DNA from 3 places in the Rahnella sp. CG8 genome. Region 1 is predicted to be linked to each of the others. Evidence: predicted binding sites of a transcription regulator. Region 1 holds the regulator's gene; each other region holds the start of a gene.
What was found. The regulator CRP, encoded in region 1, controls carbon source genes, mostly activating them, when cyclic AMP is high. The targets are predictions, from matches to a motif close to ATGTGANNNNNNTCACAT.
Positions count from the first base shown of each region.

Region 2: a site for CRP is predicted at 4,806-4,823, ahead of srlA (PTS glucitol/sorbitol transporter subunit IIC). Genes of this name have one in related genera too.
Region 3: a site for CRP is predicted at 7,172-7,189, ahead of HGO41_RS07720 (CidA/LrgA family protein). Genes of this name have one in related genera too.

Region 1 covers NZ_JABAED010000008.1:177,516-187,975, reverse strand. The annotation lists gene gcl (glyoxylate carboligase) at 1-331, opposite strand, end outside; gene allR (HTH-type transcriptional repressor AllR) at 446-1,255, opposite strand; gene HGO41_RS10315 (ureidoglycolate lyase) at 1,342-1,848, opposite strand; gene allS (HTH-type transcriptional activator AllS) at 2,063-2,977, shown strand; gene HGO41_RS10305 (phosphoribulokinase) at 3,113-3,982, shown strand; gene HGO41_RS10300 (OsmC family protein) at 3,986-4,393, opposite strand; gene crp (cAMP-activated global transcriptional regulator CRP) at 4,756-5,388, shown strand; gene HGO41_RS10290 (YccS/YhfK family putative transporter) at 5,450-7,525, shown strand; gene argD (bifunctional acetylornithine/succinyldiaminopimelate transaminase) at 8,227-9,444, opposite strand; gene HGO41_RS10280 (aminodeoxychorismate synthase component II) at 9,568-10,143, opposite strand; gene HGO41_RS10275 (putative adenosine monophosphate-protein transferase Fic) at 10,220-10,460, opposite strand, start outside.
Region 2 covers NZ_JABAED010000009.1:78,536-88,995, reverse strand. The annotation lists gene HGO41_RS10825 (hypothetical protein) at 1-146, opposite strand, end outside; gene speD (adenosylmethionine decarboxylase) at 577-1,371, opposite strand; gene speE (polyamine aminopropyltransferase) at 1,400-2,275, opposite strand; gene HGO41_RS10810 (YacC family pilotin-like protein) at 2,489-2,836, opposite strand; gene cueO (multicopper oxidase CueO) at 3,047-4,651, shown strand; gene srlA (PTS glucitol/sorbitol transporter subunit IIC) at 4,910-5,458, shown strand; gene srlE (PTS glucitol/sorbitol transporter subunit IIB) at 5,506-6,495, shown strand; gene srlB (PTS glucitol/sorbitol transporter subunit IIA) at 6,505-6,867, shown strand; gene srlD (sorbitol-6-phosphate dehydrogenase) at 6,890-7,669, shown strand; gene gutM (transcriptional regulator GutM) at 7,756-8,118, shown strand; gene srlR (glucitol operon DNA-binding transcriptional repressor SrlR) at 8,198-8,971, shown strand; gene HGO41_RS10770 (hypothetical protein) at 8,964-9,116, shown strand; gene HGO41_RS10765 (hypothetical protein) at 9,121-9,720, shown strand; gene hpt (hypoxanthine phosphoribosyltransferase) at 9,863-10,399, shown strand.
Region 3 covers NZ_JABAED010000006.1:79,504-89,963, reverse strand. The annotation lists gene flgG (flagellar basal-body rod protein FlgG) at 1-49, shown strand, start outside; gene HGO41_RS07750 (flagellar basal body L-ring protein FlgH) at 177-881, shown strand; gene HGO41_RS07745 (flagellar basal body P-ring protein FlgI) at 892-1,998, shown strand; gene flgJ (flagellar assembly peptidoglycan hydrolase FlgJ) at 1,998-2,948, shown strand; gene flgK (flagellar hook-associated protein FlgK) at 3,089-4,741, shown strand; gene flgL (flagellar hook-associated protein FlgL) at 4,769-5,731, shown strand; gene HGO41_RS07725 (CidB/LrgB family autolysis modulator) at 6,036-6,731, opposite strand; gene HGO41_RS07720 (CidA/LrgA family protein) at 6,724-7,128, opposite strand; gene HGO41_RS07715 (amino acid ABC transporter ATP-binding protein) at 7,488-8,333, opposite strand; gene HGO41_RS07710 (amino acid ABC transporter permease) at 8,349-9,263, opposite strand; gene HGO41_RS07705 (GNAT family N-acetyltransferase) at 9,279-9,794, opposite strand; gene HGO41_RS07700 (ABC transporter substrate-binding protein) at 9,810-10,460, opposite strand, start outside.

The DNA of each region.
Region 1 (10,460 bases):
TATGCAGACGCGCGCGCGGTGCCTGACCGGTAATGCACAGGATCGGAATGGAATCCGCCGAGGCGGAATACAGCGCGGTGATCATGTCGGTACCCGCCGGGCCAGACGTCCCCAGGCACACGCCGATGTTCCCGGCTTTCGCCCGGGTATAGCCTTCGGCCATATGCGATGCACCTTCCACATGACGGGCTAACACATGACGGATTTTTCCATGCAGGCGCATGGCGTTATAAAACGGGTTAATCGCTGCGCCCGGTACACCAAACGCGGTGGTGATCCCTTCTTTTTCCAACACATACATTGCTGCCTGTGCAGCTGTCATACGAGCCATAGCTAAATCCTCAGGTAATTCCGCTTTGCATAAAATAACGGAAAAAGTTTCCAACTTTAATTTGACTGAAAAAAATCCCGCTCACGACAGAGCGGGGATCGCAGGACGAACCGGTTAGTGCCGCTGGCCCAGGGCCAGACTGATGTCACGCGCGGTATCCCGCACCAGTTCGCCTAAATCGGTAAAACGCTCCGTCGTTAAGCGGGAGCTGGGGCCGGAGATCGAAATCGCCGCCACCGCATTGTTATTGCTGTCAAAAATCGCCGAGGCCAGACAGTTCAGCCCTGTCACATGCTCTTCGCTGTCCTGTGCAAAACCCTGCTGACGCGCGTGTTGCAGATCCTTTTTCAACGCATTCAGATTATCCAGCGTGTGCGTCGTAAAGTTCTTCAACCCCGCCTGCATCATCAGGCTCATCAGCGCCTCGTCATCCAGCGAATACAGCAACGCTTTCCCGGCACCGGAGGCATGCAGTGGCAGACGGCTGCCAAGCGGCGCGCACATCCGCACCATCGACTGGCATTCCCGCTGGCCGATCAGTACCGCTTCGAAACCGTTGCGGATCGCCAGATTGGCCGTTTCGCCCGACAACAACATCAGGCGCTGCATATAAGGCGCGGCGACTGACAATACATCCCGGTTATGGATATAAGACGATCCGACCGTAAACGCCTGTAAGCCGATGTGCCACCAGCTCAGTTGCGCATCCTGATAAACAAAATCGGCCTCTTCCAGCACTTTCAGCAGTCGAAAGGTGGTGGAAAGGGGCAGCGACAAATTCTCTGCAATGTTGCTGACAGAAGAACTGCCGCCGGACTGCGCCAGATAATTCAACACCGCAATGCCGCGTTCTAAGGCCTGAGCGCCCTTTTGCGAACCAGAACCAGGCTGGCTAGGACGCCCCCGTTTTTTTACTTCGGCCATCTCACATTTCTCCAGCATCAGGCGCTGAGCGCCCGCGTTTCGCTTGTTTTCAGATGCTTGTATCTTATGCAAGATGCTTTATAGCGTCACGACTTTAATCCCGCCGCAACGGGTAAAATAAGCTGATAGCCCTGAGGTAACTGACTGATATCACAGTTGTCTGCGCCGCCACGATCGACGGTGAGAAAATTCGTCACCGTCTCAAACGCAAACAGCGGATGGTGCCAGACATTCCGGTGATAATTCACGCCCTGCAGGCCGTTGGTGATAAAGGCTTTCAGCGTGGAGATGTCCGGCGTCTCGCCCCCTGCCGCAACAATCACGATAAAGCGCTCGCCCTGCATCGGCACAAACGCCTGTGAACCGAGCGGGTGTTTTTCGAGTTGCGTCACCACAATGGGCAACGGTGCTGGCTGGGCGCGGTTGATGCTGACCAGCGGGCGATCCTGCCCGAGGATTTCCACGTTGGTCAGATCGTGGTACCGCTCAACCTTGCCGTCGTTGATATGAAAAAAATCGCGACCTGTCGTCTCAATCACATCGCCGTAAGCCGCGAAGGCCGCCTGGGTCAGCGGGTAAACCGGAAGTTCCATGGCATTCATCCCTGCATTTAAAATAAAACCGGTGAGATAAGCCCGCCAGATTGGCGGATTTATCCTCAATGCAATTACTGTAGAAACTTTTTCCAACTTGCTCAATCGAAATATGGAAAAAGATTCCATAAAATTGATGAAGTCCACAATTCTCATCCGGTTAAATCTATAAAATCTTTTTCATTCAATGCATTAACATTACTTCGGGTGACCTATGCTGGATGAGGAGTCGATTAAAACCTTTATGCACGTCGCACAAACAGGCAGCTTTTCCCGCGCGGCAGAGATGCTGCATAAAACGCCCGCGACCATCAGCTATCGAATTAAGATGCTGGAAGACAGTGCCGGGACGTTATTGCTCAACCGCACGACCCGTACGGTGTCGCTGACGCCCGCCGGACAGCATCTGCTTGAACGATGTCGCCAGTGGCTAACCTGGCTGGAGGGTGTACCGGCAGAACTGCAGCAGATTAACGACGGCATTGAGCGCCAGCTGAATGTGGTGGTGAACAATCTGATGTACTGCCCTGAAACTCTGGCGGCGTTATTAAGCTGTCTGACGCAGCGCTACCCGTTCACGCAGTTCACTTTCACACGACAGATTTACATGGGGGTATGGGATACGCTGCTGTACGAAGATTTTCAGCTGGCGATTGGCGTCACCGGCACCGAATCCCTTTCTAACGCCGTGAATCTGCTGCCGCTGGGTGAGGTGGACTGGGTTTTTGTTCATGCACCCTTTCATCCGCTGCAGCACATCACTGGCATGCTGGAAGAAGCGGTGTTGCGTCAGTACATTGCCATCAATGTGGAAGACACCTCGCGCCATCTGAACAAGCGGGTAGCCTGGTTGCTGACCGGGCAACGGCAGATCATCGTGGCAGATGTGGCGACTAAACTGGCCTGTCACCTGAAGGGAATGGGTATCGGTTTTCTGCCGCGCCATCTGTGCCAGCCATATCTCGACAGCGGCGAGCTGATCGCCCGGCAAATCCGCTATCCGCGCGCCCCTTCCCCGCTCAGTCTGGCGTGGAAAAAGGAGTACACAGGCAAGGCGCTGCATGACATTGTTTCTCTGTTCCACCAGAAAGACCCGCTGATCCAACCGTTGCTGGCGGGTTTAGAATAGTGATGCCCTCTTTGGCTTCGCGAATAAATATGGTAACAATAGGCTTAATTATGCGCAGCCTTGACGCCAGATCTTCGACCACAGAAAAGACCGCGTCTCGCCTGCCTGCATCACCTTTATGGAGAACAGCGCATTATGTCAGCCAAACATCCTGTTATTGCCGTGACCGGTTCGAGCGGTGCAGGCACCACGACCACCAGCGTGGCATTTCGTAAAATATTTCAGCAGCTTGGTTTGCGTGCGGCGGAACTGGAAGGCGACAGTTTTCATCATTTCACCCGTCCTGAAATGGATGCGGCAATACGCAAGGCGCGCGATCTGGGACGTCATATCAGCTACTTCGGGCCGGAAGCCAATGACTTTGGTTTGCTGGAAAAAAGCTTTATCGAATACGGTAAAACAGGCACTGGCCGTTCACGTAAGTATCTGCATACTTATGACGAAGCCGTTCCCTACAATCAGGTGCCGGGTACCTTTACGCCGTGGCAGGCGTTGCCGGAACCGACGGATATTTTGTTTTACGAAGGGTTACACGGTGGTGTGGTGGCGGACAAAATTGACGTTGCCGCGCAGGTCGACCTGCTGGTCGGCGTAGTGCCTATCGTCAACCTCGAATGGATCCAGAAACTGGTGCGCGATACCGGCGAGCGCGGGCATTCCCGTGAAGCGGTGATGGATTCCGTCGTGCGTTCGATGGATGACTATATCAATTACATTACCCCGCAGTTTTCCCGCACGCACATCAATTTCCAGCGGGTACCCACCATCGACACCTCGAACCCGTTTGCCGCCAAAGCCATTCCGTCACTGGATGAAAGCTTTGTGGTGATTCATTTTCAGGGACTGGATGACATCGATTTCCCGTATCTGCTGGCCATGCTGCAAGGGTCGTTTATCTCGCACATCAAAACACTGGTGGTGCCGGGCGGCAAAATGGGGCTGGCGATGGAGCTGATCATGGCGCCGCTGGTGCAGCGCCTGATGGAAGGCAAGAAGATCGAGTAAACTTTATTCGGCTGCAATCACTTCAAAGCTGTGGGTGATTGTGGCCGCTTTCCCCAGCATCAGAGACACAGAACAGTATTTTTCGGCAGACAGGCTGACTGCGCGTTCAACAATCTTATCGGTCAGATCCTTACCGGTGACGATAAAATGCAGATTGATGTGAGTGAACAGACGCGGCGCTTCTTCGCGGCGTTGTGAGGTCAGCTTCACTTCACAATCACGCACGTCATTACGACCTTTTTGCAAAATTGACACCACGTCGATTGCACTACACCCCCCTGCGGACATCAGTAACATTTCCATCGGGCTTGGGGCTTTATCACCCGCGTTTCCATCCATTGAAATCTGATGACCCGATGCAGACTCACCTAAAAATGTCAGTCCTTCAACCCATTTGACACGTGCATGCATGAACTATTCTCCCGGTGAATAAACTTGTCGAAATCTGCTCTCAGAGTACCCTTTCACCTAAAATCTGGCAACGTAACCCGATCGCCATCATGCTGAAGCGAGACAACAGAAGACAGCATCTCAAACCTGTGCTACAAACAAAGCCGAAACATACTTTCCAGTAAATTGCGGTGACGGTTTTTGCGGTTTAAGTACAGAACCCACGGTGATGACAGCAATAAACAGGCTGTTGCACTCCGACATCCGCTTGCAGCATTTCTGGAGAGTTATATGCTGAAAGGGCGCTTTGGATTTGAAGTGCCGTACAGGGAACTCTGAGCCCTGTGATTTTGGGCAGCGATAACAACAGAGGATAATAGCAAATGGTTCTCGGCAAGCCACAAACAGACCCGACTCTTGAATGGTTCCTGTCTCACTGTCATATACATAAGTATCCTTCTAAAAGTACGCTGATTCACCAGGGTGAAAAAGCCGAAACGCTTTACTACATCGTGAAAGGGTCAGTTGCTGTCCTGATTAAAGATGAAGAAGGCAAGGAAATGATACTGTCCTACCTTAACCAAGGTGACTTCATCGGTGAGCTGGGACTCTTCGAAGAAGGTCAGGAACGCAGTGCCTGGGTACGTGCTAAAACTGCCTGTGAAGTGGCTGAAATTTCATATAAAAAATTCCGCCAGCTGATTCAGGTTAACCCGGATATTCTGATGCGTCTCTCCGCGCAGATGGCCAACCGTCTGCAAGTGACGTCAGAGAAAGTCGGCAACCTTGCCTTCCTTGACGTTACCGGTCGTATCGCTCAAACCTTGCTCAATCTGGCTAAACAGCCTGATGCAATGACCCATCCGGACGGGATGCAAATCAAGATTACCCGCCAGGAAATTGGCCAAATCGTCGGTTGTTCACGTGAAACAGTCGGACGCATTCTCAAAATGCTGGAAGATCAAAGCCTGATCTCCGCACACGGTAAAACGATTGTCGTTTACGGCACACGTTAATCCCTCAAAAATTGGCGCGGCAAAACACTGTCGCGCCTTTTTTATGGGCTAAGCTTTACCCATGACGCTATGGCGAAGACTGTTTTACCATCCTGAAGTGAACTACGCGCTGCGCCAGACGCTGGTGTTGTGCTTACCTGTTGGCATTTGCTGGCTGTTTGGCAATTTGCAAATGGGCCTGCTGTTTTCCCTCTGCCCGGCCTGTTGTAACATCGCCGGTCTGGATACCCCGCATAAACGCTTTTTCAAACGCCTGCTCGTTGGCGGTTCACTCTTTGCCGTGAGCAGCCTTCTGCTGCAACTGATGCTCGAAAGCTGGCATATACCGCTGCCGCTGATCATGCTGTCGCTGGCGTTACTGCTCGGCGTCACCGGTGAAATCAGCCCGCTGCATGCGCGCCTGTTGCCCGGTGCGCTGGTGGCGACTATCTTCACGCTGAGTATGGTGGGCGTGCGCCCGATGTGGCAGGCCCCGGTGTTGTTCGCCGCTGGCACAGCCTGGTACGGATTGTTTAACTGGGCGTGGTTTCGTATTTCGGAAGAACAACCGATGCGCGAAACGCTCAGCCAGCTCTATCTTCAACTCGCGGATTATTTCGAAGCCAAGTACAGCCTGCTGACGCAACACACCGATCCCGAAACCGCGTTACCCCCACTGCTAACCCGCCAGCAGCAGGTTATCGACCTGATTGCCCTGCTTTATCAGCAATTACACATGTTGCCCCAGCACGGACATCATCATCACCATAAACGGCTGTTTCAGCGTTTTCAGGTAGCGCTCGATTTGCAGGAGCACATTACAGTGAGCCTGCATCAGCCGGAAGAAGTGCAGAAACTGGTGGAGGAAAGCCATGCCGAAGCGGTTATCCGCCGAAATGCACAGGTGATTTCCACCCGTCTTCGGGTGATTGCCGACGATATTCTTTATCACCGTTTATCCGGGCGCTTTACGATGGCCAATGAGCTGACCGCGCTGGAGAAAATCGCCGCGCGCAACCCGGACAATCCGGTAGGTCAGTTTTGTTATTACCATTTCAGCCGCATTGCCCGTCTGTTACGCACACAGCGGCCGTTGTACAAACGTGACCTGATGAACACCCAGCCGCGTTTGCCCTTCTGGCCCGCGCTGAAAAGCTATCTTTCCTTCAAATCCGTGGCACTGCGTAATGCCGCACGTTTGGGCATTATTCTGGCGATTGGCAGCAGTCTGGGTCTGTTCTTCAATTTGCCCAAACCCTACTGGATCTTGCTGACTATCATGTTGGTCAGCCAGAACGGTTATAACGCCACGCGGGTGAGGATCCAGCACCGTGCACTCGGTACGCTGGCCGGATTGCTGATTGCCTCAGGCTTGCTCAAACTGGAACTGCCGGAAGGCACCACGCTGCTGTGCATGCTGCTGATCACCCTGTTGTCCTATACCGTTCTGCGCAAAAACTACGGACTGGCGATGGTCGGCATGACGGTGACTGCAGTGTATACCCTGCAATTGCTGGCGATGAACGGCGTGCATTTTCTGGTACCACGACTGGTCGATACCCTGATCGGCTGCGCGCTGGCCTTTGGTGGCACTATCTGGCTGTGGCCACAATGGCAAAGCGGTTTGCTGCGCCAGAATGCACACCAGGCGCTGGAAATCTATCAGGACGCTATCCGCCTGCTGCTCGAGGAAAGCCCCGACACCGCCAAACTGGCGTACACCCGTATGCAGGTCAATCAGGCGCACAATAAGCTGTTCACTTCGCTAAATCAGGCGATGCAGGAGCCGGGTTTTAACTCACATTATCTGGCGGATATGCGTTTGTGGGTGACGCACAGTCAGTTTGTGGTTGAGCATATCAACGCGATGACGATCCTCGCCCGCGAGCATTACATGCTGCCGGAAAAACTGGCGACGGAGTATTTACAGACCTGCGAAATCGCGCTGCAAAGCTGTCAGCAACGACTGCTCTACGACGGGCCGGGCAGCGAGAACAACCTGTTTAATGCGCCGGAACTTCACCCGGATATGCCACTGACCGAAATGGAACGCCATCTGCGGCGCGTAATTTCACATCTCAGCGTGATGCATACCATCTCGTCACTGGCGTGGAAGCAGAGGCCGCATCATGGGATCTGGCTGACGCGGCGGGCGTGAAGGGGGAGACCCCTTTCAAATCCCCTTTTTACTGGCTTGCAGCCAGACTGCTTTTTAAAGCTAATCGGAGAATATTTCGGTTTCTCAAGTGCGGGGACCGCGCACTGACGGCTTAAAATGGATTGAGAAAGTTTCGGTTTCTCAATTGCCGAGCTCGCTTAACTCACCGCGCCGAAACCGACCAAAGGAGGAAAGTGCTTTTCCTCCTTTGGATTCCTCCTCGCTTTTTCAACACGCGCTCCGCTTGCTGGCTATGTTTCAGCAACCGCGGTGACAGGCTTGAAATCTTGCCGCGTTGCGGTTCCTTCTCCCGGTCTTCGAGCCACTGGTCTCGAAGCCGCTCCGTTCAGCAAGATTTCTGATTCGCCCGCAGGATTCTAAATTCAAAAGCAGAAGGGTTTTATCTTTTAGAAATGTCGATTGGCGTGCTCAAAAATGGCACCGAATGAACGGTTCGAGACCTATGGCTCGAAGCCTGAAATTCGGGAATCGCGCAGCGATGACATTTTGCGCCACACACTAATGCGCCAGAACATGTCCGCCGTGCCCGCGACAGCGCGCAGTGAAAAAGCGAAGGGAGATCCAAGAGGGAAAAAGCACTTTTCCCTCTTGGTCGGTTTCGGCGCGAGAGGCCATGTGATAAATGTTAGTGAGAAACCGAAATTGTCTCGATCAAGCGTTTAAAGACGGAGGCGTGGGGCTCACCCCCCACAAACTTTCCCCACTGCTTTCTCAAACCTTTCCATCCCCTCTTCAATATCCGCGAAGTCGATAACAAGCGATGGCGCAAACCGCATCACGTTTGGTCCGGCGACCAGCATCATCAACCCGAATTCTGCTGCAACGGCATGGAATTCTCCGGCGCGGTTTTTATACGCATCAGAAAGCTCGGCGCCGATCAGCAACCCCTGACCGCGGAACTCGCTGAAGATGTGATATTTCTGGTTGATGGCCTCCAGCGCGCTGATGAATTTCTCGCGGCGCTCGTTGATCCCGGCCAGCACGTCTGGCGTATTGATGATATCCAGCGCGGCTTCAGCGACGGCGCAGGCCAGCGGGTTACCGCCGTAGGTGGTGCCATGTTTGCCCGGTTCCATCACCGAGGCCACGTCTTCGGTTGCCAGCATGGCGGAAACCGGGAAACCGCCGCCGAGCGCTTTGGCAGTGGTCAGGATGTCCGGCGTCACGCCGTAATGCATGTAGCTGAATAACTTGCCGCTGCGCCCCATGCCGCTTTGAACTTCATCCAGCACCAGCAGCGCCTGATGTTTGTCACAAAGCTCGCGCAGACCTTGCAGAAACGCTTTGGTCGCAGGCGTGACACCGCCCTCTCCTTGCACAGGCTCGACAACAATGGCGCAGGTGTGGTCGTCGATCACCGCTTTTACGGCATCCAGATCGTTGAACGGCACGTGCACAATATCAGCGGGTTTCGGGCCGAAGCCGTCGGAGTATTTCGGCTGGCCACCCACGGAAACCGTGAACAGCGTGCGACCGTGGAAGGCATTATGGAAAGCGATGATCTTACTTTTGTACGGGCTGTGACGGTGCGAGGCGTAATAGCGCGCCAGTTTAAAGGCCGCTTCGTTGGCTTCAGCGCCGGAGTTGGCGAAGAATACGCGGTCGGCAAAGGTGGCGTCGATCAGCTTCTGCGCCAGTCGAAGGGCGGGTTCATTGGTAAATACGTTACTGACATGCCACAGGGTTTCGCCCTGCTCGTGCAACGCTTTCACCAGTGCCGGATGGCAATGTCCAAGCGCCGTCACAGCGATACCCCCGGCGAAATCAACATACTCGTTCCCTTGCTGATCCCACACGCGACTGCCTTTACCTTTCACGGGAATGAATTTCGCAGGTGAATAAACCGGCAAAATAACTTTATCGAATGTGCCCCGATCTACCGATGATTTTTCCGCCATTACCCTTCTCCCTCACGACCATTGATATGAAAATATAATCACAAAATATGCATAAAAAATCACATACAGGCAAACAGAAATCGCATCTGATGGGCAAGTAATTTTTTCAGCAATATTAACTGATTAGATTTTAAGGAAATTATCCAAAAGCTGATGCCCCTGCTCGCTCAAAATGCTTTCAGGATGGAACTGAACGCCATGCAGCGGCAAGGTTTTGTGCATGATGCCCATAATGTCGTCACGACCACCATCCCGTTCTGTCCATGCAGTAACCTCGAAACAATCGGGCAGCGTCTGTGGCGCGACCACCAGCGAATGGTAGCGCGTCACGGTCAGCGGATTATTCAGCCCGGTAAAGACACTCCTGCCGGTATGGCGGACAGGGGATGTTTTACCGTGAATGGCCTGCCGGGCGCGGACGATGCTCGCGCCGAACGCCTGCGCCATCGCCTGATGCCCGAGGCACACGCCAAGTATCGGTAAACGGTCGGAGAAATGGGCAATCGCTTGCAGGGAAATGCCAGCCTGATCAGGCGTACACGGACCGGGAGAAATCACCAGATGTGAGGGGGAAAGCTGTTCAATGTCGGTGAGCGTCAGCTGATCATTACGCATCACTTTCACCTCTGCACCTAGCTCGCAAAAATATTGATAGAGGTTGTAGGTGAAGGAATCGTAGTTGTCGATCAGCAGCAGCATAGTGTACCCGGTAAAAGTCGGAAAATTTACCGGGCAATTCTACGCATTTTTCAGCTCAGGCTCAGTATTTTGTCGATCAATGTTCTTCCGGGATTTCACTGACAACAGTATTAAAAATTGCCACCAGCTCGGATTCATCACCAAACACCGCCGTTTTATTGGCCGCCAGCCAGCGCTCACGATCCACTTTGGACCAGTCAATATCGTAGCCAGCATGAATGACCAGTTGCTCGATGAAGATCCGCAGCGCACGTCCGTTACCTTCGCGGAACGGATGCAGCAGATTCAGGCCGGTGTAATAGTGAGCCAGACGCTCA
Region 2 (10,460 bases), on a different contig from region 1:
TAATATTCGGCACCATAACTCACATAGTGCCGCATCCCTTCGGTATTGCTGCTCAACAAACTTTCCCCGGCCCGGGAAACCCCGGAAACCAATAAAGAACTCGCGACCAGCAAGCTGGATACGGTCTTTAATTTAATCATTTTCATGTTTTATTTCTACTTACGGGTGGATGGAGCTGGTTGCTTAGTAAGCAATGAGGGGATGCTAATGTCAGGAGGGGGATAATTAAAGTTATTTATCTGTTTTTAGTAAAAAAGCGATCTTTTGATCTGCCATAAGCTAAATTATTGGTTATATAACAATTTTGTTTGACTTAATATCTGTATATTATTTCTTTAATTTGGCTTAAATAACAGATCCTTCATCGTTAAATTTAGCTTAAATAAAGATTTAATGACTGTTTTGATATTAATTTGTCTTAAGGAGTATAGCGGGTATTCATCCATGTAAATATATTTTACTTAAGTAATGCTTATTGAGTTTCAGGCGGGGGAATATTCAATATCAGAATTTGTCTATACAAAAGAAAGGCCGGACATTTCAAAAATGCCCGGCCTTTCCTTTATTCAGCTCTGATCAGACTGACGGCAGATTGCGGCCGTAATAGATTTCCTGCATTTCCTTGTAGAGCAAATCGGTGATTTCTTTACGCTCTTGCGCGCTCAGTTCATCCGGTTTGGCATTAAACAAGTAATGTTTGAGATCGAACTCTTTCAGTAACATCTTGGTATGGAAGATGTTTTCCTGATACACGTTGACGTCCATCATGTTGTACAGCGCTTTCATATCCTGCGACATGAAGTTCTGAATCGAATTGATGGAATGGTCGATGTAGTGTTTAACGCCGTTCACGTCGCGGGTGAAACCCCGGACACGGTAATCGATGGTGACGATGTCGGATTCAAGCTGATGAATCAGATAGTTCAGCGCTTTCAGCGGCGAAATCACGCCACAGGTCGAGACTTCAATGTCAGCGCGGAAGGTACACAGCCCGCCTTCGGGATGGCTTTCCGGATAGGTATGCACACAGATATGGCTTTTATCCAGATGCGCGACCACGGAATTCGGCAACGGGCCCGGATGCTCGGTGGTATCGACATCACGCGGGTCCATCGGCTCTTCGCTCACTAAAATCGTCACGCTGGCGCCCTGTGGTTCGTAATCCTGTCGCGCCACGTTGAGGATATTGGCACCGATAATGGAGCAGGTTTCGGTGAGAATTTCCGTCAAACGGTTGGCGTTATATTCTTTGTCAATGTAGGCAATGTAGCCATCACGATCGTCTGCGGTTTTGGCGTAGCAGATATCGTAGATACAAAAACTCAGGCTTTTGGTCAGGTTGTTGAAGCCATGCAGTTTCAGCTTTTGCAATTTAGTTCACCCCCTTATGGATGCTGTATCAGCGTGCGGCTGACAGGGCATTCAGTAAATATTGCGGCAGGGCAAAGCTGCCGTGATGAATCGCCGGATTGTAATAACGGCAAGTTATGTCTGCGGCGTCGAAACGCGCCTGCAAGGTTTTGCTGTCAATCTGGCGATATTCCGGGCTGTTGGTCGCCCAGGCAAAGGTCATGATGCCGCCGTAATAGGTCGGGATCGCGGCCTGATAGAAACTGACATCACTGAAATAGTGGCTCAGTTTGGTGTGGCTGTTCACCGCTTCATCCTGCTGGAGGAAGCACACGCCATTTTGTGCCACGAAAATGCCGCCCGGATTGAGGCAACGGGCACAACCTTCGTAGAATGCCGACGTAAACAGGCTTTCTCCGGGACCGATGGGATCGGTGCAGTCGGAGATGATCACGTCGAAGGTTTCAGTGGTCTGATTAACGAAGTTCACGCCGTCGTCGATCACCAGTTTGAAACGCGGATCGTCATAAGAACCGGCATTATGGTTGGGCAGATACTGGCGGCAAAACTCCACCACGCCGGCATCAATTTCCACCATCGTGATCGACTCCACGCCTTTGTGGCGAGACACTTCGCGCAGCATTGCGCCGTCGCCGCCACCAATGATCAGCACCTTGCGGGCACTGCCGTGGGCGAACAACGGGACGTGGGTCAGCATTTCGTGGTAAATGAATTCATCACGCTCGGTGGTTTGCACCACGCCGTCGAGCGCCATGACGCGACCCAGCGCCGCGTTCTCGAAAATCACCAGATCCTGATGATCGGTTTTCTCTCGGTATAACTCTTTATCGACGCTGAAGTACTGGCCAAAATGGGCGTGCAGCGTCTCATACCATATTTCTTTGGATGACGAGTTCCGGGACATGTCGTTGTTTCTCCTGATCAATCGCAGCCATAAAAATGGGCGCACATGATAGCTAACTCTGCCTGTCCATGCACGGTTGAATTTCAGACAGGTAAATGTAGATTAAGTGTAGACGAGGCAGGCGTGGTGCGAAAAATCGGGGGACAGGGGGAAAGAAAACAGGCTCCGGCATCAGAATGACGGAGCTCACGGCTGAAAAGCGGCTGACAGGATTCAGTTGGTGTAGGCCAGTAAACTCAGCGAGTCGCGGGCCAGAGACTTACATTTTGTCGGTTTAGGCACGGCGATCCCACTCAGATCACGGTAGCTTTCTTCGCCCATCGACTGCATGTTAAAGCTGTTGTAATTGCTCAGGTCCCAGCGGTTTTGCTGGGCGAAAAACACGATAGCCCGTTTGATTTGGGTGTTCGGCAGTTGTTCGTAACCGCAGTTATTTTTCAGATAAACGAAGACTGCCGTCAGATCCGCCAGATCTTCCGCTTCTGATTCACTCAGCGCCTGACTGGCGGAGGAGAAACCGAGCAGCGACAGTAATAACAAACACAGTGTTGTTTTTTTCATGGGTGTGTTCTTGTTCTTGTAGATTGAAAGTCAGAAGGACTTGGCTCACAGGCAGTTAAAAGGACGTTACCATATTTGCACTGAGCGGCACCAAATTTCTTTTACCGCTGAACCGCTTGACCTTCCCCTTAGGGGAAGGAATAGGCTGTCGTACTATTATGGCACGCCTGCGCCATCTGTCTGGTTATCACCCTTCAAAAGGACCGAAAAATGAACCGACGCGATTTCGTGAAGTGGACGACCCTGATGGGCGCCGCCAGTATGCTGCCCGGCTGGAGCCGCTTTGCGCTCGCCGCTGACCGCCCGGCATTGCCCATCCCGGCATTGCTCGAACCGGATATCCGCAGCGCCATTACGCTCACATTACAGCGCGGGCAGAGCCAGTTTCTGCCCGGCGTGAACACTGAAACCTGGGGCGTAAACGGTAATCTTCTCGGCCCCGCGTTGCGTATCCGTCGTGGGAAACCGGTCAGCGTCACCATCAATAACCGGCTGGATGTGGCCAGCACCGTTCACTGGCACGGGCTGGAAATTCCCGGTGACGTGGATGGCGGGCCGCAGGGATTAATCGAACCCGGCCAGAATCGCAAAGTCAGTTTGCAACTTGATCAACCCGCATCGACCTGCTGGTTCCACCCGCATCCGCATCAGACCAGCGGTTATCAGGTGGCGATGGGGCTCGCCGGGCTGGTGCTGATCGAAGATGAAAGCAGTGATCTGTTGCAGATCCCAAAACGCTGGGGCGTGGATGATATTCCGGTCATTTTGCAGGATAAGCGCCTGAACGACGCCGGTAAAATCGATTATCAGATGGACGTCATGACCGCCGCCGTCGGCTGGTTCGGGCAACACATGCTGACCAACGGCGCGGTGTATCCGCAGCACGGAATTTCCCGTGGCTGGGTACGTTTTCGTTTACTCAATGGCTGTAATGCACGTTCGCTGCACATCGCCACCAGCGATCAGCGGCCGATGTATGTCATCGCCAGTGACGGCGGTTTCCTGCCTGAGCCGGTGAAAGTCAGCGATTTGCCGCTGCTGATGGGCGAGCGTTTTGAAGTGCTGATTGATTGCAGCGACGGCAAAGCTTTTGATCTGGTCACGCTGCCGGTGAAGCAAATGGGCATGACGCTGGCACCGTTCGACAAACCGTTGCCGGTGTTACGCATTCAGCCGACGCTGACCCAAAGCGGCAGTTCATTGCCGGACACGCTGGTGCCGCTTCCGGCGCTGGTGTCAGTGGATAATCTGCCGACCCGTTGGCTGCAACTGATGATGGATCCGCAGCTTGATCAGCAGGGTATGGCGGCGCTGATGAAACGTTATGGCCACAAGGCGATGGCCGGCATGAGCATGGATCACGGCGGGGGCGGGATGGCCGCAATGCCGGGTATGTCCGGTTCCGGTCACGACGGTCATGGCGGTATGGCAGGAATGGACATGAGTCAATCGTCCGGTGGTTATGATTTCATGCAGGGCAACAAAATTAACGGCAAAGCCTACGACATGAACCTGCCCGCTTTCGATGTGAAACAAGGCCAGTATGAGAAATGGACCCTTTCGGGCGAAGGCGACATGATGCTGCATCCTTTCCATATCCACGGCACACAGTTCCGTATTCTTTCTGAAAACGGTCAGCCGGTCGCGCCCCATCGTCAGGGCTGGAAGGACATCGTGCGCGTTGAAGGCGCCCGCAGCGAAGTGCTGGTGTGCTTTAATCATCTGGCGGATAAACAACATGCTTACATGGCGCACTGTCATCTGCTGGAACACGAAGACACCGGCATGATGCTCGGCTTTACGGTATCCGCGTGATCCGGTTTACTGCTTTCCTTTCTGTAATTTCTTAAAAATCAGCGGCCGGGGGCGATCCTCCGGCCCGCGTCTTTCCTTTCCCTCCCGTTTCTTTCTTTGCCTGTGCTACTCCTTCGAATATCTATCTTTCAATTTGAAAGATTAAACTTTCAAAATGTGATCAATATATAATTAATATAAATTCAATATGATTATATTTTCAGCGTGGAGTAACAAAACATGAAAGCTTAAACCCACGTATCCCTACAGGAGAAGATGATGATCGATGTAATAACGCACGGTGCCGAGTGGTTTATCGGCCTGTTTCAAAAAGGGGGAGAGGTGTTTGTCGGCATGGTCACCGGCATTCTGCCTCTCTTAATTAGTTTGCTGGTCGTCATGAACGCGCTGATCGTGTTTGTCGGACAGCGGCGGATCGAACGTCTGGCGCAGCGTTGTGCCGGAAATCCGGTTTCACGTTATCTGCTGTTACCGGTGATTGGCACCTTTGTTTTCTGCAATCCGATGACCCTCAGCCTCGGGCGTTTTATGCCTGAAATCTACAAACCCAGCTATTACGCCGCAGGCTCCTACAGCTGCCATTCCATGAACGGACTCTTCCCGCATATTAACCCCGGCGAACTGTTTGTGTATCTCGGCGTTGCCAGCGGACTGACCACGCTGGGATTACCGCTCGGGCCGCTGGCCGTCAGTTATTTCCTGGTCGGTATGGTGACTAACTTCTTCCGCGGCTGGGTAACGGATCTCACCACCCGCATCTTTGAACGCAAGATGGGCATTCAGCTTGATCGTGAGGTTCAGTTGTAATCAGGTTCAATTCTAATCAGGTCAAATTCTAAAAAGCGGAGCAGAAAATGAGCGTTACGATTCGCATTAACCGGGGTGAAGGTGGCTGGGGTGGTCCGTTGCTGATTGAGGCGGTACCCGGCAAAAAAGTGATGTATATCACGGCGGGCACGCGCCCGGCGATTGTCGACAAGCTGGCAGAACTGACCGGCTGGGAAACGGTAGACGGTTTTAAAGAAGGTGAGCCACCGGCAGAGGAAATCGGTGTGGCGGTAATCGACTGTGGCGGCACGCTGCGCTGCGGCATCTACCCAAAGCGACGCATCCCGACGGTTAATATCCATTCGACCGGTAAATCCGGCCCGCTGGCACAATTTATTACCGAAGACATTTATGTTTCCGGTGTCCGTGAGCATGACATCGTGCTGGAAAGCGCAGAGGCGGCTGAGCCGGTAAGCGCAGCGGCTAAACCCGCACCGGCTGCGGCAGGACGCGACTACGACACCACTAAAAAAATTACCGAACAAAGCGACGGCCTGCTGGCGAAAGTCGGGATGGGGATGGGCTCCGGCGTAGCCGTTTTATTCCAGGCCGGGCGCGACACCATCGACACCGTGCTCAAAACCATCCTGCCATTTATGGCGTTCGTGGCGGCGCTGATCGGCATCATTATGGCCTCCGGGCTGGGTGATCTGGTGGCGCACGGGCTGACGCCGCTGGCGAAAAGCCCGGTCGGGTTGGTGATGCTGGCGCTGATCTGTTCCTTCCCGTTGCTTTCTCCTTTCCTCGGCCCGGGCGCGGTGATCGCGCAGGTTATCGGCGTGCTGGTGGGGGTGCAGATCGGGCTGGGCAATATCCCGCCACATCTGGCGCTGCCTGCACTTTTCGCCATCAACGCTCAGGCGGCGTGCGATTTCATTCCTGTCGGACTTTCGCTCGCCGAAGCCAAACAGGACACCGTGCGCGTCGGCGTGCCTTCGGTGCTGGTCAGCCGTTTTCTGACCGGCGCACCGACGGTACTTATCGCCTGGGCCGCTTCCGCTTTCATTTACCAGTAAGGAGTCACTGTGCAAACCATTTATCAAACCACTATTACGCAAATCGGCGATTTCGCCCGTGAAGCCTTAACCGACCAGATGCTGATCACCTTCCGTGAAGGGGCGCCAGCGGATATTCAGGATTATTGCTTCATTCACCAGCCCGGGAAAATGGAAGGGGAATTGCATCGTGGCGCGTATATGGAACTGGCTGATGTGCGTTATCCGGTGACCGCCGTGGGAGAGGTGGCGATGCAAAATCTGCGCGAGCTGGGGCATATCACCCTGCGTTTTGACGGCAGTGCCGAGGCTGAGTTTCCCGGCAGCGTACATGTAAAAGGCACCACGCCCGACGATATTCCGCTGGGCAGCGTATTGAAATTTATCGATTAACTATCAGAGTCAGGAGTCAGTTATGGAACAGGTTGCAGTCGTGATCGGCGGGGGGCAGACGCTGGGCGCATTTCTCTGTCAGGGGCTGGCTGAATCCGGCTATCGCGTGGCGGTGGCGGATTTGAATGAGAAGAATGCCGCATCGGTGGCAGAGCAGATTAACCGGCAGTTTGGCGAGGAAAGGGCGTTCGGATTTGCAGTCGATGCCACCAATGAAGCCAGCGTAGAACAACTGGCGAAAGCGGTGGATCAGACGTTCGGCAGGGTCAGTTTACTGGTATACAGCGCAGGGATGGCGAAGGCATCGCCAATCACGGATTTTGCCCTCAACGACTTTGATCTCTCGTTGCAGGTCAATCTGGTGGGATATTTCCTTTGCGCCCGTGAGTTTTCGCGCCTGATGATCCGCGACCGTATTCCGGGACGCATTATTCAGATCAACTCCAAATCCGGCAAAGTGGGCAGCAAACATAATGCCGGTTACAGCGCGGCCAAATTCGGCGGCGTGGGGCTGACACAGTCTCTGGCGCTGGATCTGGCAGAGTACGGTATTACCGTGCATTCGCTGATGCTGGGCAATTTACTCAAATCGCCGATGTTCCAGTCATTATTACCGCAATACGCCAAAAAACTGGGCATTCAGGCCGATGAAGTCGAGCAGTATTACATCGATAAAGTGCCGCTGAAACGCGGATGCGACTATCAGGATGTGCTGGATATGCTGCTGTTTTATGCCAGCGATAAAGCCTCGTATTGTACTGGTCAGTCGATCAATATCACCGGCGGTCAGGTGATGTTCTGATGTGTTCCGCCTCTGTTATGCAGGGGCGGATTACTCTGTCATTAACAACATCATGTTATTAACAACATCATGTTAAGGAGAAAATAATGACCCCGACTGCGGCATTAATATTCTGTGCGGTGCTGGCCTGGGTGGCACAAATCGCGCTCGGCTGGTGGCAGTTACAGCGCTTTAACCGGGCATTCGACAGATTGTGTTTACAGGGAAATGTGGGCGTCGGGCGTTCCGGCGGACGTTTCAAACCGAGAGTGGTACTGGCGCTGGCTTTCGATAAACAGGAAAAAGTCTGTGACGGCTTTTTACTGCGCGGCCTGACGATTTTCGCCCGCCCCCGGCCGGTAACGTCGCTTAATGGCATGAGCCGGGAACAATTGATGACAGGTGTGATCTTCCCGAAAGATCCGAATATTCAAACTGCACTATCATTAGCGATTGAACCGAAATCATGATATTTTCACTTTAAAAGCTATTATCTTTCAAAAAGAATTATGGCTGTGAATTTATCTTAAAATTTGAGCGAAAATCGTGATGAAACCTAAGCAACGGCAGGCGGCGATACTGGAGCATTTACAGCAATTTGGAAAGACGGCGGTGGACGATCTCGCCGCGCATTTCGCCACAACCGGCACCACTATCCGCAAAGATCTCACCCTGCTGGAAGAAGAGGGTGCAGTAATCCGCACTTACGGCGGTGTGGTGCTCAGCCGTGAAGAAGGCGACCAGCCTATCGACCGTAAAACCCACATTAATACCGGAAAAAAATTGCGCATTGCCCGCGCAGCTATTCAGGAAATTCAGGACGGCGACTCGCTGATTTTTGATGCGGGCAGCACCGTGATGCAGATGGTGCCTTTCCTCAGTCAGTTTAATAACATCACCGTCATGACCAACAGCCTGCATATCGTCAATGCGCTGGTGGAACTGGATAATGACCAGACCATCCTGATGCCGGGCGGCACCTATCGCAAAAAATCCTCCTCCTTCCACGGCAGTCTGGCCGAAAGCGCGTTTGATAAATTCAATTTCGACAAACTGTTTATCGGCGCAGATGGCGTCGATCTCGACGGCGGTGTTACCACATTCAACGAAGTTCACGGCGTCAGTCAGGCGATGTGTAAAGCGGCTGAGCGTATTTTCCTGCTGGTGGATTCGTCAAAATTTGGCCGCAAAAGCCCGAATGTGGTGTGCCACTTAGGCAAGGTCGATACGCTGATCACCGACAGCGGGCTTAGCAGCCAATACCGCGATGCCATCGAAAAATTGGGGATCCGCATTATTCTGGTCGGGGAAGACGATGAGTGACGCATTACTGAATTACGCATGTAAAACGCTGGAAATTGAAGAAACCCGCCAGTTACGGACGCGGCCGGATGATAATTTCCGCAGCGTCCGGGAAACGGTGACATATGCTGTCGACATCATTAACCGTATTTTTCAGACCAGATAAACACATGCAAACAATTAATCCGCAGTATTTTTCCTGTAGTACCTCGTGTCTGGGTTATATCGACAGGAGTTTGATTGACTGGAAATCAGCCAGCCCAGGCCAATGGTTTATCGGGGTACTTGATACGTGCAAAAAAATGATTTCACTCGTTCCGGTGAATGTTTTCGATCGTTCAATGGGACATCTAAATGAGCAAACACTTACGAACCAGTCTCAGCAAGGAATGAACCGTTATGCTTCCGGGGCAGCGGGAGAAAAATGGGGGCGCTCAAGCATGCCTGATTTTTTAAAGAGCAGGCCCGCAGGAATGACACATCATATGGCGGTTGCTTTGGAATCAGGTTTTTCTAAAGAAAGTTCATTAGGTTTTGTTCTCATTAAAATCAATAACAATTTTGCTCAGATGAAAACAACGTCGACCTCTTTAAATGGCGATAAGCCTGGTTTTCTTGTTAACCATAGTTTTTCTCGGGCAACGGCCTTTAAAACCTCTGCCTTTTCCCCTACGGGTGCCCAGATGCCTGCTCAATGGCGGAATGCACTGGTTATGTATCTGAAAAATGGTGCTTTTGGGATAAAAAATATCGCGGTATCTAATGATTAAGTTTAGCTGACCCGGTTACACAGGAAGCTGACACCAGCGTTACTCATCGGCGGGTTCTTTGATATAATCCTTTCCACTATATGGTCGCTGTTTTTCTGAAAAACAGCGATAAGTATTCTTAAATCAGGTGGTTAGTTTTTATATGAAACATCGTGTTGACGTCATGATTTCCGAAGAGGAAGTCAAAACCCGAATTGCCGAGTTGGGCCGTGAAATCACCGAACACTACCGCGACAGCGGCAGCGAAATGGTGCTGGTTGGATTGCTGCGCGGTTCTTTCATGTTTATGGCTGACCTGTGTCGCGCCGTGGACGTGCCGCACGAAGTGGATTTCATGACTGCCTCCAGTTATGGCAACGGCATGTCTACCACCCGCGACGTTAAGATTCTCAAAGATCTCGACGAAGACATTCGCGGTAAAGATGTGTTGATCGTCGAAGACATTATCGACTCCGGCAATACGCTGAGCAAAGTGCGTGAAATCCTGCAACTGCGTGGCCCGAAATCTCTGGCCATTTGTACCCTGCTGGATAAACCCGAGCGCCGCGAAGTGGACGTAAAAGTCGAATACGTCGGTTTCCCGATCCCCGACGAATTCGTTGTCGGCTACGGCATCGACTACGCCCAGCGTTATCGCCATCTGCCGTATGTTGGTAAGGTTGTGATGCTGGACGAGTAAAGTTCGGCTGCGCCCCGCACAGCAGTTAATTAAAAACGGCCTTCAGATTTGGAGGCCGTTT
Region 3 (10,460 bases), on a different contig from region 1:
AGCCGTGTCCACCTCGGACGAAATGCTACAGAAACTTTCCCAGCTGTAATGTTTGGCGGTTGATTGAAAACAAGAGGGCAGGGGCGGAAACGCTTCTGTCCTGAACCGGTTCAGATCCCTACCAGGTCGATTTTTTAAAGGCGATAACTGTGGTGACCAAAAAAAACACGTCGGTAATGACTTCTTCTAAAGACCGACCAGGCAAGCTGGTGCTGCCGCTGTTAATCACGTTACTGGCGAATGGCTGCGCGTATATGCCGCATACCCCGCTGGTACCCGGAGCAACCACAGCGACCCCTGCGCCTGCGGCACCGCCGGTTCCTAACGGTTCGATTTTCCAGTCAGTTCAGCCGATGAACTACGGTTATCAGCCTCTGTTTGAAGACCGCCGTCCACGCAATGTCGGCGACACGCTGACCATTGTCTTGCAGGAAAATGTCAGTGCAAGCAAAAGCTCCTCAGCGAACGCCAGCCGCAACGGCGCGACCAGCTTTGGCGCAGCGACAGCGCCACGTTATCTGGAAGGTCTGTTCGGTAATGCCCGTGCCGACCTCGATATGACCGGTGCCAACACCTTTGCCGGTAAAGGCGGCGCAGCGGCCAATAACACCTTCAGCGGCACCCTGACCGTGACGGTTGGGGAAGTGCTGGCAAACGGCAACCTGAAAGTTGTCGGAGAGAAACAAATCGAAATTAATCAGGGAACTGAATTTATCCGGTTCTCCGGTGTGGTCAACCCGCGCACCATCAGCGGTTCGAACGCCGTTATCTCCACGCAGGTGGCAGATGCACGCATCGAGTACGTCGGGAATGGCTACATCAATGAAGCGCAGAACATGGGCTGGTTGCAGCGGTTCTTCTTAAACTTATCGCCGTTATAACGAGGCAATCATGCGAAAACTCCTTTCCGGTATTCTCTGTCTGGCGATGTCCGCCCTGGTGGTACTGCCCGCATCCGCCGACCGTATTCGTGATCTGACGACGGTACAGGGTGTGCGTGATAACGCCCTGATCGGCTACGGGCTGGTGGTGGGTCTTGACGGTACCGGTGACCAGACCACACAAACACCTTTTACCACCCAGACGCTGACTAACATGTTGTCCCAGCTCGGTATCACGGTACCGGCAGGCACCAACATGCAGTTGAAAAACGTGGCAGCGGTGATGGTCACCGCCAAAATGCCGCCGTTTTCGCGTGCCGGTCAGGCCATCGATGTGGTGGTTTCATCCATGGGTAATGCCAAAAGTATTCGCGGCGGCACCTTGCTGATGACCCCGATGAAAGGGGTGGATAATCAGGTTTACGCACTGGCGCAGGGTAACGTGCTGGTCGGCGGTGCAGGCGCTTCCTCCGGTGGCAGCAGCGTGACAGTTAACCAGGTTTCAGGTGGGCGTATTACCGGCGGGGCAACCATTGAACGCGAATTGCCGAGTACGTTCGGCACCGAAGGCGTGATCAGCCTGCAACTTAACGACGAAGATTTCAACCTGGCGCAGCAGGTCAGTGACGCCATCAACCGTCAGGGAATGGGGGTGGCGTCAGCGCTGGATTCCCGCAATATTCAGGTGGTGGTGCCGCGTGGCAATACCTCTCAGGTGCGCATTCTGGCGCAGATCCAAAATATCGAAGTGAACGTCGGGCCGATGGATGCGAAAGTCATCATCAACTCCCGTACCGGTTCGGTGGTCATGAACCGCGATGTAACCCTGGATAACTGTGCGGTTGCACAGGGCAATCTGTCTGTGGTGGTCGATCGCCAGAACGATGTCAGCCAGCCGAATACGCCATTTGGCGGCGGTCAGACGGTAGTGACGCCGAACACCAATATTTCCGTACGCCAGTCCGGCGGGTCGATTCAGCAGGTACGCTCCAGTGCCAGCCTGAACAACGTTGTCCGTACCCTGAACGCGTTAGGCGCGACGCCTATCGATCTGATGTCCATTCTGCAGGCGATGAAAACAGCCGGATGCCTGCGTGCTGATTTGGAAATTATCTGATGAGCGATCTGATGTCGATGTCAGGGGCGGCGTATGACACGCAATCCCTTAACAAACTGAAGCGGGATGTGGCGCAGGATCCTCAGGCGCACATCAAAGAAGTGGCGAAGCAGTTTGAAGGGGTGTTCGTGCAGATGATGCTGAAAAGCATGCGTCAGGCACTGCCGCAAGGGGGGATTCTGGATAACGAATCCACCAAACTTTATACATCGATGTACGATCAGCAAATTGCTCAGGACATGTCCGACAAAGGGCTGGGCATGGCCGACATGATGGTCGAACAACTGACCGGTGGCAGCAAGCAACCGTCAGAACTGGCGGGAACGGTGCCGATGGCGCTGGACGGCGAAGTGCTGAAAACCATGCCGTTGCAGGCAATGGAACAGTATCTGCGCAAAGTCATTCCGACTGCGCCGGACCGCACCACCGGCGGCGCACCGTTGCCAGCCGACAGCGGACAGTTCGTTTCCAGCCTCACCATTCCGGCACAGGTCGCCAGTAAAGACAGCGGGATTTCGCATCAGCTGATCATGGCGCAGGCCGCGCTGGAATCTGGCTGGGGGCAGCGCGAGATCCCGACTGCCGACGGCAAACGCAGCTTCAACCTGTGCGGTATCAAAGCGGGCAGCAGCTGGGACGGTCCGACCACCCAAATCACCACCACGGAATATACCAGCGGCGTGGCGAAAAAAGTGCAGGCCAGTTTCCGCGTGTACGGCTCCTATGTGGAAGCCATCAGCGACTACATCAAATTGCTCACCAACAACCCGCGTTATGCGCAGGTTGCCTCGGCCAGTACTCCTGAACAAGCCGCGCATGCCTTGCAACGTGCAGGTTACGCGACCGACCCGAATTATGCCGACAAACTGGTGAGTGTGATCCAGAAAATCAAAGGCGCGGGCGAGCAGGCGGTGAAAGCCTATAGCCATGATTTAAAAGATATCTTCTAGACCCGCAAATCCTCGTTTTTTTTCTCAAGTTTTAGCGGTGCAGGCCGATAACACGATCAGAATGGGAAAAGGGGAAACCCCCGGCTCAGCTTCCTTAATTACACGGTGGTAAAAAGTCACCGGCAGCCAAAAGGTCACTCATGTCCAGTAGCTTAATTAATACCGCAATGAGCGGACTGAACGCAGCGCAGGCGGCGCTCAGTACCACCGGGAACAACATCGCTAACGTGAGTGTGGCCGGTTATAACCGCCAGACCGCCATTATTACGCAAAGTAATGGCATCTCTACTCCTGCCGGTTATATCGGCAACGGTGTGACGGTGACCGGTGTGAATCGTGAGTACAACTCTTTCGTGGTGAAGCAGCTTCTGGGTGCCAGCGCAACCGGCAGCGCGCTGTCAACGCAGCTTGATCAGGCCAGCTCTATCGATGACCTGCTCGGCGACAGTTCCACAGGTATCGATGCCACCATGTCGACCTTCTTTAAAGGCCTGCAAACGCTGACCAGCAATGCCAGCGACAGTGCGGCTCGTCAGGCAGTGCTGGGTGAGGCACAGGGTTTAACCGCGCAGTTCAACAGTTCAGCCAAATACCTGAACGACATGAATACCGCCGTTAACCAGCAAGTCACGCAGAATGTTGACCAGATCAACACCTATGCGTCGCAGATTGCCAAACTGAACAGTCAGATCACCGCGACGCGTGGCAGCACCGGACAGGAACCTAACGCCTTGCTCGATCAGCGTGACCAACTGGTCAGTCAGCTGAACAACGTCACCGGTGTGGTCGTGACCCAGCAGGACGGCGATACTTACAATATTTCATTCGCCAACGGCACGCCGCTGGTGAGCGGCGGCAACGCCAAAACGGTGGTTGCGATGCCGTCCAGTGCCGATCCTTCCAAACTGACGGTCGGCATGACCCAACCGGACGGTTCGGTTTCTGAAATTCAGGAAAGCCGTCTGACCACCGGTTCGCTCGGCGGCACGCTGGCTTTCCGTAAAGACAACCTGGAACCGGCCATTAACCAGCTCGGGCAACTGGCGCTGGCGCTGTCTGACAGCTTCAATACCACCAACAAAGCCGGTTTTGACCTCAACGGTGACGCGGGGACGGACTTCTTCTCCTTCACCGGCGCGACCACGGTCAGCAACACCAAAAATACCGGCAGCGCCCAACTGAGCGTGGCATATACCGACACGGCCGCGGTGAAAGCCAGCGATTACACCATGGCTTACAACGGCACCAGCTGGGATGTAACCCGCGTTTCCGACGGGGCAAAAATCACCCCGACGGCGGGCACCGACAGCAACGGTGATCCGACGATGAATTTCGATGGCTTGTCGGTTTCCGTCACCGGCACGCCGAATACCAATGACAGCATCACCATCAAAACGGTCAGCAATGTTGCGGGCAGCATGAATCTGGCTATCAGTGATTCTTCATTGATCGCCGCAGCGGGTGCGGCAGACAGCGGCGTGAGTGACAACACCAACGCGCAGAAACTGCTGAATCTGCAAACCGCGAAACTGGTGGAAGGTAAATCCACCCTGTCGGGCGCATACGCCAGCATGGTAAGTAACGTGGGTAACCAGGTTTCCACGCTGACCACCACCAGCACCTCACAGGCGAATATCGTCACGCAGCTCACCGCTCAACAGCAGTCTATCTCCGGGGTTAACCTCGATGAAGAATACGGCGATCTGCAACGTTACCAGCAATATTATCTGGCGAACGCGCAGGTCGTGCAGACGGCTTCGACGATATTCGACGCGATCATCAACATTCGCTGATCCCAGAACTGATAAGGAACTGATGCCATGCGTCTTAGTACCAATATGATTTACAACCAAAACATGAATGCGGTACTGGATGGTCAGAACCGTTTCCAGGCGACCGGTTTACAGTTGTCGACCGGCAGCAAAGTGAGCAAGCCTTCGGATGACCCGCTGGCGGCGTCGCAGGCGGTGCTGGTACGGCAGGCGCAATCGGAGAACAGCCAGTTTTCCGTGGCCCGTACCTTTGCTAACCAGAGTATGAGTCAGGAAGAGTCGATTTTAAGCAGCGTGACCTCGACCATTCAGGATGCACAGACGTTGATCGTTCAGGCCGGTGACGGTTCTTTAAGCGATGACGACCGTTCTTCTCTGGCGACTAAACTGGACAGCCTGAAATCGCAACTGGTGAACCTGGCGAACAGCACCGACGGTAACGGCCGCTTCATCTTCGCCGGTTACAAAAGTGATACTCCGCCTTATACGCAGGACGCCACAACGGGTGCGGTAACCTATTCCGGGGGCACGACGTCTATTACTCAGCAGGTTGATACCAGTCGTACCATGACCATCAACCATACCGGTAACCAGATTTTTAATGCCTTAACCGGTGATGCGAAAGCCGAACCGGACGGTTCTCCGAGCGAATCAGATTTATTCAAAACCATCGACGGTGCGCTGACTGCGCTGAGAACGCCATCGGCGGATAACACCACGGATACGCAATACACCGATGCCATCGATAAAGCCAACCGTGGCCTGAGTAACTCACTCAACAACGTGCTTTCCGTGCGTTCAGAGTTGGGTACGCAGATGTCCGAACTGGATAATCTCGATACACTGGGCGACAACCGTGATGTATCGAACTCGACCAAACTCAGTAATCTGGTCGATACCGAATGGACCTCAGCAATTTCGACCTACACCTTGCAGCAGGTTGCGCTTCAGGCATCCTATAAGACCTACAGCGCCATGCAGGGTATGTCACTGTTCCAGATGAATTCGTAATACTCTCCGGCGCGTAAGCTTACGCGCCAGGCTCCATCTCTTCGTTATCGCTGCCTGTCTGCTTTTACGGCAGACCGGCAGATTCTTTTCTGACTGTACTTAAACCGGGTACTTTCAGCTTTGTATGTCACTTTTTCTAAGGTTTAAGTGACATACACTTTTTCCTCGTCCTGCTTCAAATTGTCTCTGCGTTGGCTGCCTTCGTTCACCCCAGTCACTTACTTATTGTAAGCTCCCGGGGATTCGCTCAGTTGCCGCCTTGATACAATCCGAACCCGTTAGAGGAATCTGTGCTCGTTATAGGTTAATGACCGAAGAGGGCGAGAAGGACGGGGAACAGGAACGGGGCGAGCAGGGAGGTGATGATGCCGCAGATCACCAGCGCCAGTGAACTGAATGCGCCTTCCTGATAATCCATTTCTGCGCAGCGGGCGGTACCCAGTGCGTGTGATGCGGTACCCATCGCCAGCCCGCGTGAGGCTTTGGTGGTGATCTTCAGAACATTCAAAATCGTATGACCAAAGACCGCGCCGAGGATGCCGACGAAAATCACGCACACGGCGCTGATGGCCGGAATACCATTGATCGACTGCGCGGTGGCCATGGCAATCGGCGTGGTGACGGATTTCGGTAATACCGATGCGGCAATTTGCGGCGTTGCTCCCATCCATAATGCAATCGCGGTGCCGCTCACCATCGCCACCACGCTGCCGATAAAACAGATACTGATGATGGATTTCCAGCGGGCGCGGATCTGATGCAGTTGCTCGTACAAGGGAAACGCCAGCGCCACGACGGCGGGTTGCAGCAGATCATTGAGGATCTTGCTGCCCGCGAAATAGCGCGCGTAAGGGATATGGGTGACCAGCAACAGCGGAATGATCACCACCATCGACATCAGCAGCGGGTTGAGCAGCGGCATTTTGAGTTTAATAGCGAGCTTACGGGTGGCGAAAAACACCACCAGCGTCAGCGGCAGCGACCACAATATATCAATCATTTTTATCCTCCGCTTTATCCGTCACCGCACCGCGTTCGCCATGGATATAGTGGGAACAGTAGGCGACAACCAGCAATACAATCAGGGTACTGACCAGACACGACACCACCAGCGGCCCGAACTGCGTGCGCAGTTGCTCGTAATAATTCATGACCCCGACGCCGATAGGGACGAACAGTAACGCCATATAGCGAATCAGAACATTACAGCCCGGTTTGACCCATTTGAACGGCAGAATTTGGGTTGAAAGCAAACCAAACAGGATCAGCATGCCGATGATGCTGCCGGGAATGGTGAGCGGTAAAAGAGATGAAATCGCATTCCCGGCGAATAAACAGAGATAAATCAGAATAAACGCCCGAACATATTGGAATACCAGAGAGATTGCGGTGCTCATGGTGTATCACCCAGTTGAATAATGTATTCATCATACAATTAAGATGTGATCTGCGCCACAAAACGGAGTATGAAATTTAGGAATGAAGTGTATTCCAAAATGGCGTTTGGTAAACGGGGAAAATACGGATTGTGGGTGGCGGGCGATTCAGAAAGCTTGCTGAATGAGAGGTTCCAGCCTGTCGCGGTGATACCTGAAACATAGCCAGCGAGCGGATCGCTGGTTGAAAAAGCGAAGGGAGATCCGGGAGGGAAAAGCACTTCTCCCTCCCGGGCGGTTTCGGCGCAGCGCGTCAAATGAGCACTGCGGGTAAGAAACCGAAATATTCCCGGTCTTAAGAAATACTAAATTTGCCAGTCTTAAAGCACCTTCTCCAGAAAAGCCTGGGTTCTGGCATGAACCGGCCGTTCCAGCACCTGTGCGGCAGCGCCGCTTTCAACCACGCGACCATCCACCATAAACACCACCTGATCCGCCACCTGGCGCGCGAAGCCGATTTCATGGGTGACGACCACCAGCGTGACGCCCGACTGCGCCAGCTTCTTAATCACATCCAGCACTTCGCCAACCAGTTCGGGATCGAGGGCGGACGTCGGTTCATCAAACAGCATGACTTTAGGATTCAGCGCCAGCGCACGGGCGATGGCGATGCGCTGCTGCTGTCCGCCGGACAAATGACGCGGCCATGCGTGCGCTTTTTCGCGCAGACCGACCGTGTCGAGCAGTTCACAGGCACGGGCGATGGCGTTTTTGCGGCTCAGCAGACCGTGAACCACCGGCGCTTCGATGATGTTATCCAGCACCGTCATGTGCGGGAATAAATTGAAATTCTGAAAAACGTAACCGACATGTGTGCGCTGTTTGAGGATGGCGCGCTCTTTCAGTTCATACAGCGTATCGCCTTTGCGGCGGTAGCCGATGTAATCGCCGTCAATCTGAATAAAACCTTCGTCGACGCGCTCAAGATGGTTAATCGTGCGCAGCAGGGTCGATTTCCCCGAGCCGGACGGGCCGAGGATCACGGTCACGGTGCCCGGTTCGATGCGCAGACTCACGTTATCCAGCGCTTTGTGCGCGCCGTAGTATTTGCTCAAATTATTGATTTCGATGCGCCCGACGGTAGCAGCCTGAGGTTTGCGTGGAAACAGCTGCTCAACAGGCGCTTCCTGCGGGCGGTTAACGAATAAATCAAAGGCTTCTGACATAGTGCTTTCCCTTTATTAAGAACGGGCGACGCGCCACTGACGCAGGCGCTGCAAGGGTGTCGGCGCGACCTGACGCACGGTGCCGCGGGAGAAATAGCGTTCGACGTAATACTGCAAAACCGACAGCACGGTGGTGATCAGCAGATACCAGATGGTGGCGACCATCAGCAGCGGGATCACCTGCTGTGTGCGGTTGTAAATCACCTGCACGGTGTAAAACAGTTCCGGCATCGACAGGACGTAAACAATCGATGTGCCTTTCGCCAGGCTGATCACTTCGTTAAAACCGGTTGGCAGAATTGAACGTAACGCCTGCGGCAAAATGATGCGGAAGGTCCGGCGGTAGGCCGGTAATCCCAGCGCGGCCGCAGCTTCATGCTGGCCGTGTTCTACCCCTAAAATCCCGCCGCGAATGATCTCGGCGGTATAGGCCGACTGCACCAGCGACAGACCGAGCACGGCGACGGAAAACTGATCCAGCAAATCCACCGTCGGGGTGCTGAAAAAGGAAATCGTGGTGAACGGAATGCCGAGCGAAAGGTTGTCGTAGAGATAGGAAAAGTTGTAGAGAATGATCAGCACCAGCAACAACGGCAGGGAACGGAACAGCCAGATATACCCCCAGGCCAGTGCGTTCAGTAAATAGGATTTCGACAGGCGGGCGAGGGCCAGTGCCGTGCCGAAAATCACCCCAAAAAGGGTGCCCAGCAGCGTGAGCAACAGGGTTTTGCCAAGCCCGGACAGGATCACCGGATCAAAAAACCACTGACGAAATACGCCCCATTCCCAGCGGGAATTCGTGGCAATCGACTGGATGATGCCCAGCAGAATAAACGCCGAAAAAACCGCACCGGCAAGACGCCACGGATAGCGCGCTGGCACCACTTTCAGCGGCGGATGATTCACAGATGAAGGGGCATTTTCGCTCATCATTTTCTCTTTCTGTTACGTTGCAGATGACGTGACCGGCACGTCCGCCTTCAGCGTTTTGGTAAACGGCAGGCGCCCGTCATACGGTGGCCGGGAATAGACCTCCGGATCGAGGCGGGTGTCGAATTGCGGCTGATAACCGCGGGACAAATACAATCCGACCGCTTCGGGCTGGCGGAATCCGGTGGTGAGAAATACCCGCCGGTAACCGTACGCGGCTGCACGACGTTCCAGTTCATGCAGGATTTTTTGTGCCAGTCCCTGACGGCGCAGCGCGCGGTGAGTCCAGATGCGTTTGAGTTCGGCAGTCTGCTCGTCGTAGCGTTTGTACGCGCCCATTGCAATGGGCGCGCCGTTTCTCAGCAGAACAATGAAGGTGCCATCGGGCGCGGAAAACACGCTGTCATCTTCCGGCGGCTGGCTCGAGAAGAAATCGCCGTAACGGTCGCGGTATTCACCGAATAATCCTTCGATGACCGGCGCAATCAGCGGGTCTTCCGGCACGGTCTGAATGAAAATATCTTCGCTCATCGTTTCTGCTCCTGATCAGTCGCCCAGCCCCGGCGGGTTAATTTCAGAGTGATCGATTTTCTCGACGCTTTCGCCCCAGCGGTCCAGCACTTTGATATACGCTCCGCTGGCAATGGCGCTGTTCAGCGACGCCTGCACGGCATCCACCAGACCATTCCCTTTTTTCAGCGTCACCGCGATATTGGCGGTTTTCGGCCAGCCGCCCGGCACCGTGCCGACCAGTTTGGTTTTGCCGGTCAGCAACGCTTTATACGCGCCGGTGACGTTCGGGCCGAACGTGGCATCGGCACGACCGGACTGGATAGCCAGCGTCGCGGCAGCGTCATCGGTGACATATTGCGGTTTCAGCGCCGGTAATCCTTTAGCCTGGTTTTCTTTGTCCCACGCCAGCAACACGGCTTCCTGATTGGTGCCGGAGCCGACAATAATGCGTTTACCGGCGATATCGGGTGCGGATTTTATCGAGGTGATTTTGCTGTCACTTTTCACATAGAAACCTAGGGTATCTTCGCGGTAGGTGGCGAAATCAAATTTAGTTTTGCGGTCTTTGGTGACGGTAATGTTGTAGATGGCCGCGTCGTATTTCCCCGACGTCACGCCCAGCGGCCAGTCTTCCCACGAAGCCGGAACCACTTTGAGTTTCAGGCCTAAACCGTCGGCGACCAG